One region of the Paraburkholderia sp. MM5482-R2 genome, then DNA from elsewhere that is predicted to be linked to it. Evidence: predicted binding sites of a transcription regulator. Region 1 holds the regulator's gene; each other region holds the start of a gene.
What was found. Region 1 encodes FNR, which switches genes on or off when oxygen is low (the NO sensors DNR and NnrR bind a similar motif). Its sites were predicted from a motif close to TTGATNNNNATCAA; they were not measured.
Positions count from the first base shown of each region.

Region 2: the regulator FNR is predicted to act here: its motif matches at 1,745-1,758, upstream of OKW37_RS14315 (potassium channel family protein).
Region 3: the regulator FNR is predicted to act here: its motif matches at 1,083-1,096, upstream of nifA (nif-specific transcriptional activator NifA).

Region 1 covers NZ_JBNDLP010000004.1:724,943-728,221, reverse strand. The annotation lists gene OKW37_RS39385 (universal stress protein) at 1-393, opposite strand, end outside; gene OKW37_RS39380 (two-component system response regulator) at 714-1,121, shown strand; gene fnr (fumarate/nitrate reduction transcriptional regulator Fnr) at 1,138-1,920, shown strand; gene OKW37_RS39370 (PAS domain-containing sensor histidine kinase) at 2,043-3,143, shown strand; gene OKW37_RS39365 (universal stress protein) at 3,177-3,279, opposite strand, start outside.
Region 2 covers NZ_JBNDLP010000002.1:2,481,167-2,484,445, reverse strand. The annotation lists gene acs (acetate--CoA ligase) at 1-191, opposite strand, end outside; gene chrA (chromate efflux transporter) at 473-1,714, shown strand; gene OKW37_RS14315 (potassium channel family protein) at 1,871-2,725, shown strand; gene OKW37_RS14310 (DUF1488 domain-containing protein) at 2,897-3,172, shown strand; partial or broken gene OKW37_RS14305 (Hsp20/alpha crystallin family protein) at 3,221-3,279, shown strand, end outside.
Region 3 covers NZ_JBNDLP010000004.1:398,478-401,756, reverse strand. The annotation lists partial or broken gene OKW37_RS37935 (reverse transcriptase domain-containing protein) at 297-593, shown strand; gene nifA (nif-specific transcriptional activator NifA) at 1,247-3,085, shown strand.

The DNA of each region.
Region 1 (3,279 bases):
CGACTCGGCGACGCTGCCGAGCAGAAAGCGCTGCACGCCGTGGCGGCCGTGCGTGCCCATCACGATCAGATCGGCTTCGATTTCGTCGGCGACGCGCGCGAGCACCGCGGACACGCTTTCGGCGTACGCGTCGATCACCCGCACGCCGCCGGGCACCTGCGCCTCGCGCATCAGCTCGCGCGGCGCATCGAGCGCGCGGCTGGCGAATTCTTGCGCCGCGGCCGCCGGTTCCGGCTCGAAAGCCACATCGGCATTGTCCGACCACTTGCCGTGCCCTACCACGCAGCAGGCTTCGAGTGTGGCGCCCGTCAGCTTCGCGAGCTTCAGCGCCTCGGCAAACGCGCGCTGCGCGCTGGGACTGTCGTCGAGCGCAACCAGAATTCGTGCATACATGTTGGACTCCCTGTGAAAGCGCTGGCATGAACCGAAGCGGTGCCGTCGCGTGTCCGCGCCGACAGTGTGAAGCGCGCGCCGCCGCGCGGCTTGACGCAGGTCAATGGGCCTTTATCGGCTTGTTCCGTGATTACTTGATCAACTGCATGCCTGCGACCTTCGAAGCCGTCACGTCGAAAGTAGCCGTGTACTCGCACTCGGCTACATACCCCATCGCCAGCCATGCACTAGGAATATTCCTACAACACTACCCGAACTCCTAGCGCCGCTTAAATCCCCGCCGATATATTTCTGAGATGAGGTCGCCAATACTGGTCGGTATGGACACCGCCCCGCCAGCCACCTTATCGAGAGTCTTCCTCGTCGACGATGCGACCGAGGTCCGACGCCGGCTTGCTTGCCTGATCGCGCTGATTCCCGGCATCGAAATCGCCGGCGAGTCCGCCGGCGTCGAGCACACGTTCGACGACATCGTCGCGAGTCGCGCCGATGTCGCGGTGCTGGACCCGTGCTTCTCGGGCAAGACCAATCTGCTGCTGCTCGCGGCGCTGTCGCGGGTGCGGCCGTCCATCGTCAGCATCGTGTTGACCAATCATTGCACGACGGCGTTTCGCCGAGCGTGCGAAGCGGCGGGCGCCGACTTCTGCTTCGACAAGACCTCGGAGTTCGAACTCGCCTGCCGTGCCATCGAAGCGATTGCCTATGCGCGTCATGCGCATCCGGTCTGACCGCCAGGAGCCGAGCATGCAAGTTGCCACAGTCTGTGAACCCCGCCACGACGCGCCCCGCACTTCGCACGTCGTACCGATCCACGTCGTGCCACGCACCGCGGCCACACGCTACGCCGTGCCGCGCTGCTCCACCTGCGCGATGCGCGCGATCTGCATGCCGCCCGAGCTGACATCCGACGAACTGAGACGACTCGACACGTTGATCTGCTCGACGCGCTCGATCAAACGCGGTGATACGCTGTATCGCGCGGGCGACGCGTTTCAAAGCATCTACGCGATCCGCGCCGGATCGTTCAAGACCGTGGTCATGCATCGCGACGGCCGCGAGCACGTGACCGGCTTCCAGATCGCCGGCGACTCGCTCGGCCTCGACGGCATCGGCGAGGGCAAGCAGAATTGCGATGCGATCGCGCTCGAAGACAGCGTCGTGTGCATCATTCCGTTCGCGCAACTCGAGGCGATCTGTCGCGAGATGAAGCCGATGCAGCATCACATCTACCAGATGATGAGCAGCGAGATCGTGCGCGAGTCGAGCCAGATGATGCTGCTCGGCACGATGACCGCCGAACAGCGCGTCGCGACGTTTCTGCTGAATCTGTCGAAGCGCTTCAAGGCGCGCGGCTTTTCCGCGGCGGAGTTTCATTTGCGCATGACCCGCGAGGAAATCGGCTGCTTTCTGGGCATGAAGCTCGAAACGGTGAGCCGGATGTTCTCGAAGTTCCAGCGCGAGCGCCTCGTCAAGGCGAACGGCAAAACGATCCGCATCGAAGACGCGGAAGGACTGGCTCGGGTTTGAACGCCGACGCGTCGCTCGCCTCACGTTCGTTCGCGGGACATGCGGGGTGGAACAAGCGCTCCCGAACTGATATAACTCGGTGCGTTGCGGTGCGCGACCTTGCGTGACCACCCGGAGGAGCGATGGATCTGTCGAGCGGCGAGTCTTCCTGCTTCACCGGTGCGGCGTCCGTGTCGGATGTGCCCGTCGAGGATCGCTATTTCATGTTAATCGATGCGGTTCAGGACTATGCGATCTTCATGCTCGACGTGTCCGGCCGCGTGACCAGCTGGAATCCCGGCGCACAGCGCATCAAGGGCTACACGCCCGAAGAAATCATCGGCCAGCATTTCTCCAAGTTCTATACCCCGGAAGACATCGCGGCCGGCAAGCCCGCCCGCGAACTGGAAATCGCCGCAACCGTAGGCCGCACCGAGGACGAAGGCTGGCGCGTACGTCGCGACGACTCGCGTTTCTGGGCCAACGTGGTCGTTTCCGCCGTGCACGACGCGTCGGGCGCGCTGCTCGGCTTCGCCAAGATCACGCGCGACCTGACCGAACGTATGCGCCTCGCGGAACTCGAACGCGCGAATCAGGTATCCACCCACGTGCAGATCGCCCGCGAAAACGAGCAAAAACGTATGGCGCGCGAACTGCACGACGATCTCGGCCAACGGCTGACCGCGCTGAAAATGAGCGTCGCGCTGCTCGAAGCGAAGCTGAAAAGCCAGGCCGACACCGAGCCGCTGGCCGCGCAGACGCATGAACTGCAAAAGCAGATCGACTGGATGGCCGCTTCGCTGCGGCGTATCGCCGCCGATCTGCGGCCCCCGCTGCTCGACGACCTCGGGCTCGCCGCCGCGCTCGACTGGCTGGCCGAAGACTTCACGAAACGCTACGACGTGCGCTCGAGCGTGCACCTCGAACCGGCCGAGCCGGTGTGCGGCGAATTCGCGGCGACGGCGCTGTTTCGCATCGTTCAGGAGGCGTTGACGAACGTCGCGCGGCACGCCAAGGCCAGCCGCGTACGCATCGACATGACCTGCGCGGGCCCGATCGTATCGCTCGATATCGAGGATGACGGCGTGGGTGTCGCGCTGGATCGGTCGCAGGGAACAGATTCATTCGGTTTGCTCGGCATTCGCGAACGCGTGCGGCAGTTGCGCGGCAACGTGTCGTTCACCAGCTCGCCGGGCCATGGCTTCGGGATCTCGATCCAGATACCGGCCGACGCGCTCGCGTAATGTTCACGCGCTGCCGCGCCCCGCTGTCGCGGGTTACTCTGCGGGCGCATCCTCGGGGCTTGGCTCGCGCATGAGCAGCACCGGACAGGTCGAGAAACGCAGCACCCGCTCCGCCACGCTGCCGATCACGAGGCGC
Region 2 (3,279 bases), on a different contig from region 1:
TCGAGTACCTTGGTGAAGGGCCGGTGCCAGCTCAGATGCTCGCGCGCGAGCCGCGCCCAGAAGCCGGTCCGGTCGCTGCGCGCTTCGTTGACGAGCGCTTCGTAGGCGGCCATGCCGTCGATGGCCGTGTCCGTCAGAAGCGGCGGGGCGGCCGTTTCCGGCGCTTGATGGTTGATGGCGACAGTGGACATAGTCTCCTCGCTGGCTTGAATGAATGATATGGGACGGGCACACCGCGACTGCCGATATCCAACGATCGGCGGCGCGGCTGCGCGCATGACTCGAACAGTGCTCTGGATGTCGCGACCAGTGTGTTGCGGGAAGCAAGGGGCGCGATTGACCCAGATCAAGCGCGGGTGCGGCGCGTGGTCGCGCCGTAGGCCTCTATACTGTGCGTCGTCAAACACGAAGCCCGTCGACGGCGCCTTGCCCGCCGGCTCTCGAAATCGGCATCGTTCGAACCCGCACATCCATGGATACTGATTTGTCGTCGCCGCGCCGCTCACGGCTCACGCGAGTGATCGAGGTTTTCATCGTCTTTCTGAAACTCGGGCTGACCAGTTTCGGCGGTCCGATCGCTCACATCGGCTACTTCCGGCGCGAGTTCGTCGAGCGGCGCCGCTGGCTCGACGATGAAGCCTTCACCGACCTGATCGGCCTGTGCCAATTTCTGCCGGGACCCGCGAGCAGCCAGGCGGGGTTTTCGATCGGGCTGCTGCGGGCCGGGTGGGGTGGGGGGCTAGCGGCCTGGTGCGGCTTCACGCTGCCGTCGGTACTCGTGATGCTGGCCTTTGCCGCGATCGCGCCGGACCTGGGCGGCGCGATCGGCACGGGCGTGATTCACGGCCTGAAGCTCGTCGCGGTGGCCGTCGTCGCGCAGGCTGTCTGGGACATGGCGCGGCGTCTGTGTCCGGATCGCCGCCGTGCGGCGATCGCGCTCGCATCGCTCGGATTGCTCAGTGTGCCTGGCACCGTCTACGCCCAACTGATCGTGATCGGCGCCGGCGCCGTGCTCGGTGTCGCGCTGTGCCGGACCACGGCGGTGCAAGCGCCACGCGCCATTCCTCAGCGGGCCGGCGATTTTCAGGTGTCGCGCACGGCAGGCATCGTCGCGCTAATGGTCTTTTGCGCATTGCTGTTCGTGTTGCCGCTATGGGCGGCAAGCGGGACCTCGCAGGGCATCCGCGTATTCGATGCGTTCTATCGCTCCGGCGCGCTCGTGTTCGGAGGTGGCCACGTGGTGCTGCCGTTGTTGCAGCGGGCAACCGTCGCGACCGGATGGGTCGCGCCCAACGACTTCCTGGCCGGCTATGGCGCGGCCCAGGCCGTACCCGGACCGCTGTTCACGTTCGCGGCGTTTCTCGGCTGGATGATGGCGCTGCCACCCAGACACTGGAGCGGCGCACTGCTGGCGACAGTGGGCATCTTTCTGCCGGGTCTGCTGCTCGTTCTCGCCGCATTGCCGTGGTGGCAGGCGCTGCGCGCGCGTGCGGCGATGGCGGCGGCGCTTGCCGGCGTCAATGCCGCGGTGGTCGGCCTTTTGGCCGCCGCGCTTTATTCGCCGGTGTGGACGAGCGCGGTCCTGTCGGCGACGGATTTCGCCGTGGCGTGCATCGGCTTTTTGCTGTTGCTGCGCTGGAAGGTGCCCCCGCTTGCGGTCGTCGTGCTGTGTGTGGCGGCCGGCGTCGCGCAAACGGTGCTGCACCCGCTCTGACAGGCTGATCGCGCACGCCTTGCACCAGCACTGATCTGCATCAAGGCTGACAGCCGCGGGTCGGTTAGCCTGCAACGATGATCGCGCGGCCTTGGTGCGTTTGCGGCACCACGACGGTATCGCGCGAAACCCGACAGGCCGGAAGCCATTCGCGCGATGACGGACCACATGATCGACCACGGCCTCGGCGGCTACGGATTGGGCGGTGCCAGCGCGCACGACGGTCCGCGCGCCGTGCGGGCATGGCGCCACCTGCGCTGGGGGCTGTGCGCGCTGAGCTTTTGCGCGATCCCCGCGTTCTACGTCGAACTGACGGTGCCCACCCCGCTGGCGCTGAGCCTGTCGCGGACACTATACGTCGGCATGTTCGCCGGCTTCGCGTTGTCGTTCACCTGGCTGGCCCATCTGAGCAGACGGCCGAAGACGCTGCTCGCGAACAACTGGCTCGACCTGCTCATCGCGTTGGGCGCGGCGCTCAGCATCGGTTTCGGAACGCCGCCGTGGCAGCCCGTCGAATGGCTGCTGCGGCTGTCGTTCATGGGTGTCGTCGCGTTGCGCATCGTGCTGTCGCTGCGCGAGTTCGTCACGCCGAACCGGTTGATGTGGCTGTTGCTCGCCGGCGCGCTCGTGCTCGCGATGGCCGGCGCCGGATTTTACTGGCTCGAACCACACGTGCACTCGTACTCCGAAGGGCTGTGGCTTGCGTTCGAAAGCAGCGCGACCGTGGGCTATGGCGACATCGCGCCGACGACGCCCGCCTCGCGTGTGTTCGCGGCATTTGTCGTGCTGCTCGGCTACGGCATGTTGTCGCTGGTCTTCGCGAGCATCGCCGCGGCATTCATCGGCAAGGAAGAGAGGGCGTTGCGACGCGAGATGCATCGGGATATCAAGCATCTGAACGATGAAATCGTGCGCCTGCACGCTGAGCTGAAGGCGTTGCGGCAAACGCTCGACGCCGCCGCGCGACGCGGCGACGCCGCTGCGGGTTCCCTGACGCGCACGGGCGAATGACCATTTGCGCTGACAGGGCCGCGGCAAACGGGGCCAGCGCGGACCGTGCGGACTCCGCCTTGACGCACGTCAAATCCGCCATGGATTGCGTGATTAAGCTGGAGACGTCGCGGCGGCTCCGCTACCTCGCATCCGCCGATGCGGCACTTCATGCCCGTGGGGGGCGTCACCATGCACATTTCCTTTCCATCCTGCATGCCCGAATACTGCGCCCGCGATCTGGTGCTGGCGTTTCCGGCGCTCGTCGACGATCGGCCCGTGCAGTGCGCGATCACGGCCGAGGCGCTCGAAGACCATTTCGGCGCGCGCTCGCTGCGGGAAGACGATCTGCTCCAGGCGTTCCTCGCGCACCGTTCCCAGATCGAACAGGCCGCGCGGCGTCTGCTCGACGAGCTCGGCGCCAGGCCCGTGCTGCTGCATAGCGGGTTTTTCAGGTTTTGCGCGTGACGGGTCGGGCGGGCACGCTTGACGTGGATCGACGACTCGTCGTTGCGGCGGGTGATCCGCCGCGAGCGCTACGCCGGCACCTTCAGCCGCTCGTTCGCGCTCGGCGG
Region 3 (3,279 bases), 330 kb from region 1:
CACGCCGAGTTGCCCGGCGGCGAGCTTGCGCTTGATCCTGTGTCCGCGCAACGACAGGGCCGCCGCTCGCGTGCGCGTGTCCCGATGCATGTGAGTGATCGACAACTGCTGCAACGTCATTCCTCGGTTTCGCTCAGTTCTACGACACACTTCATCCGCTACCCCGGCACGACGAAGGCGCCAGCAGGTTTGCGAAATTGAAATGGACTTACCAGGAACACTATCCTCCATGCCGTGCATTTCGTAAAATCGATTGTTTTGATGGAACGCATCCACACTATGGATAAGTTGGGATCATGCGCTTCAAGGGCCTCGATCTAAATCTGCTCGTCGTGCTCGATGCTTTGATGACCGAGCGTAATCTCACCGCGGCGGCACGCAGCAAGGCCCAACTCAACGTCGTTCGCTACGCCGATGACTTTATTGTGACCGGTATGTCGAAAGAAGTGCTCGAATTCGAGGTGCTTCCGGCGGTCAGGCAGTTTATGGCCGCTCAAGGTCTGGAGCGCTCGGAAGAGAAGACCCGGATCACGAACATTGCAGACGGTTTCGATTTCCTTGGCCAGAACGTGCGCAAGTACGACGGCTACCTGCCCAGCGCCTGCCCGCTCAAGGAACGATGTCACCCGGCGACTACCGTCGCATTCGACGATGGGAACATGAGCATATAGTTGAAGCCATGCAGCGTCGGCTAGAGCGCAAGCCTGACGCAATGAACATCCGCAGAAGCACATGTCGAATATGTCTTCGGCACGCTGAAGCACTGGATTGGGGGCCACACACTTCCTGACCCGAACGCTCGGACGGGTCAGCACCGATAGGCTCGGATCTGACGATCTGAAAACAGTTTCCATACGTTCTCGGCCAGTTCAAGAGGAACATTTTGTCGCCCGACACGGAAGCGCTTCTTGTGCCAAATATCCCGCTGCGCCGGGGTGGGCATGCCCGAAGAGGTCGCAAAGATAGATCATCTTCGTCCTATGCTCGGATGCGGCGAGTTATCTCACGGGCACCGAGGCAGAAATCAATGATGGACGACACCTGTAATCGGCTGCACCTGGAGTAGACAAATCGCAGTTGATTTGAGCGACATCAATGGAACTCGCGTTCCTAACGGAATCCACGCAGCGAAATCGCAAAAGCAGAAAATAAGTACATCAAGGCACTACAGTTTCACCGTCCTTCCATGAAAGGGCATTATCTTTTGAAGTCAGCCCGTGAAATTGGGCGCTAGATCGAGGATGATATGCAACACAATGCCCGCAAATCCGAACAAGGTGACGGGGAGCACGGCCCCCACAACGGGGACGTCGTCATGCTGCATATCGCTTCCGTACGCGAAAGGCCTGGCTCAAAGTCCGAGACGGACCACGCGGTCCCTATTGTGCAGTGGCACGAGAGCGTGCTTACCGGCATCTTCGAAATATCGAAGGTACTCACCGCCCCCTACCGGCTCGAAGTCACGTTGGCCAACGTCATCGATCTCCTGCAATCGTTTGTTCAGATGCGACTCGGTATCGTCTCTCTCTTCGACGATGATGGCGTACCGGACATTACCGTTGGCGCGGACTGGAGCGAAGGCAGCGATGAGCACTACCGGATGCGCCTGCCGCAGAAGGCAATTGACCAGATCATGGCGACGGACAGGCCGCTCGTCGCCGAGAACATAGCGGTGCATTCGGGCTTCAGTGCCGCCGACATGGGCGTGCTCGGTGCCTCCGACAACATGCGAGTGTCGTTCATTGGCGTCCCTATTCGCATCGACGCGAAAGTCGTAGGCACGCTGACCATCGACCGCATCCTGGGCTATGAGTCGAACTTCCGGCTCGATTACGACGTGCGGCTGCTTACCATGGTCGCCAACCTGGTGGGGCAGACGGTGAAGCTGCATCGCTTTTTCAAGAGCGACCGCGAGCGACTGATGGCGGGGAAGGACGGGCTGCAAAAGCCATTGTCCGAGCTCAAGCACCCTGCAGGTGAGCGTAAGAAGTTTCAGATCGAGGGGATCATTGGCGACAGCCCGGCGCTGCGCGGGCTGCTCGCGAAGATCGCGGTGGTAGCCGAATCGAACAGCACAGTTCTGTTGCGCGGCGAATCCGGTACCGGGAAGGAGCTGGTCGCCAAGGCCGTTCACGAGCTGTCGCCGCGCGCCAAGCGGCCCTTCATCAAGCTCAATTGCGCGGCGCTCCATGAGACGGTGCTGGAATCCGAATTGTTCGGTCATGAGAAGGGTGCCTTTACCAGCGCCTTCAATTCGCGCAAGGGGCGCTTCGAGCTCGCCGACAAGGGGACGCTGTTTCTGGACGAGATCGGCGAGATCTCGGCCTCGTTCCAGGCAAAGCTGCTGCGCGTCCTGCAGGAGCAAGAATTCGAGCGCGTCGGCAGCAACCAGACCATTAAGGTCGATGTTCGCGTGATTGCCGCCACGAATAAAAACTTGGAAGAGGCGGTGGCAAGGAACGAGTTCCGCGCCGACCTTTATTATCGCCTCTGCGTGGTTCCCTTGCTGTTGCCGCCGTTGCGTGAAAGGCGCAGTGATATTCCGCTCCTCGCCGTTGAGTTTCTCGAGAATTTCAACAGCGAGAACGGCCGTACGCTGACCTTCGATGCGAGCGCGATTGAAGTATTGATGAACTGCGGTTTTCCCGGCAATGTCCGCGAGCTCGAGAATTGCGTGCAGCGGAGCGCGACCTTGGCGCCGGGACCAGCGATCGTGAGAAACGACTTTGCCTGCTGCCACGGCCAGTGCCTGTCCGCGATGCTGTGGAAGAGCCGATCGGACGAAATTGCGCTGCAGCCCGGGCGAATCGTACCAGTGCCCGTGAAGCCGGCTACGCCGCGGGCTGAGGCTGCTACGTCGGGCGCAGTTGCTGCGGTCCAGCCTGTCGGCAGCGAGCGGGCTCCGTTGGCGGCTGGCGGCGCAGTCCTCGGAAGTGATGCGAAGATGACCAACCGCGAGCGTCTCATCGCCGCCATGGAAAGGTCCGGCTGGGTGCAGGCAAAAGCGGCGCGGCTGCTTGGACTGACGCCGCGCCAGATTGGCTACGCGCTGAGGAAATACGGTGTCGAGATCAAGCGTCTCTGAAAGGACTGTCGGACTTGCGGCGTGTCGGGGCCGCGACATCGCGACTGAGGCGAATGGCTCGGAGAAGTCAAATCTGGATTTGGCGCGGACCTTGGCACGATCACGATGGGGAGCGGCCCGTATCTCGACTAAGGTGGTGCGAACGCGGCGCTGTCATCGCCGGTTCGTTGGGCCATGTGTCTCCTCAGACGGCC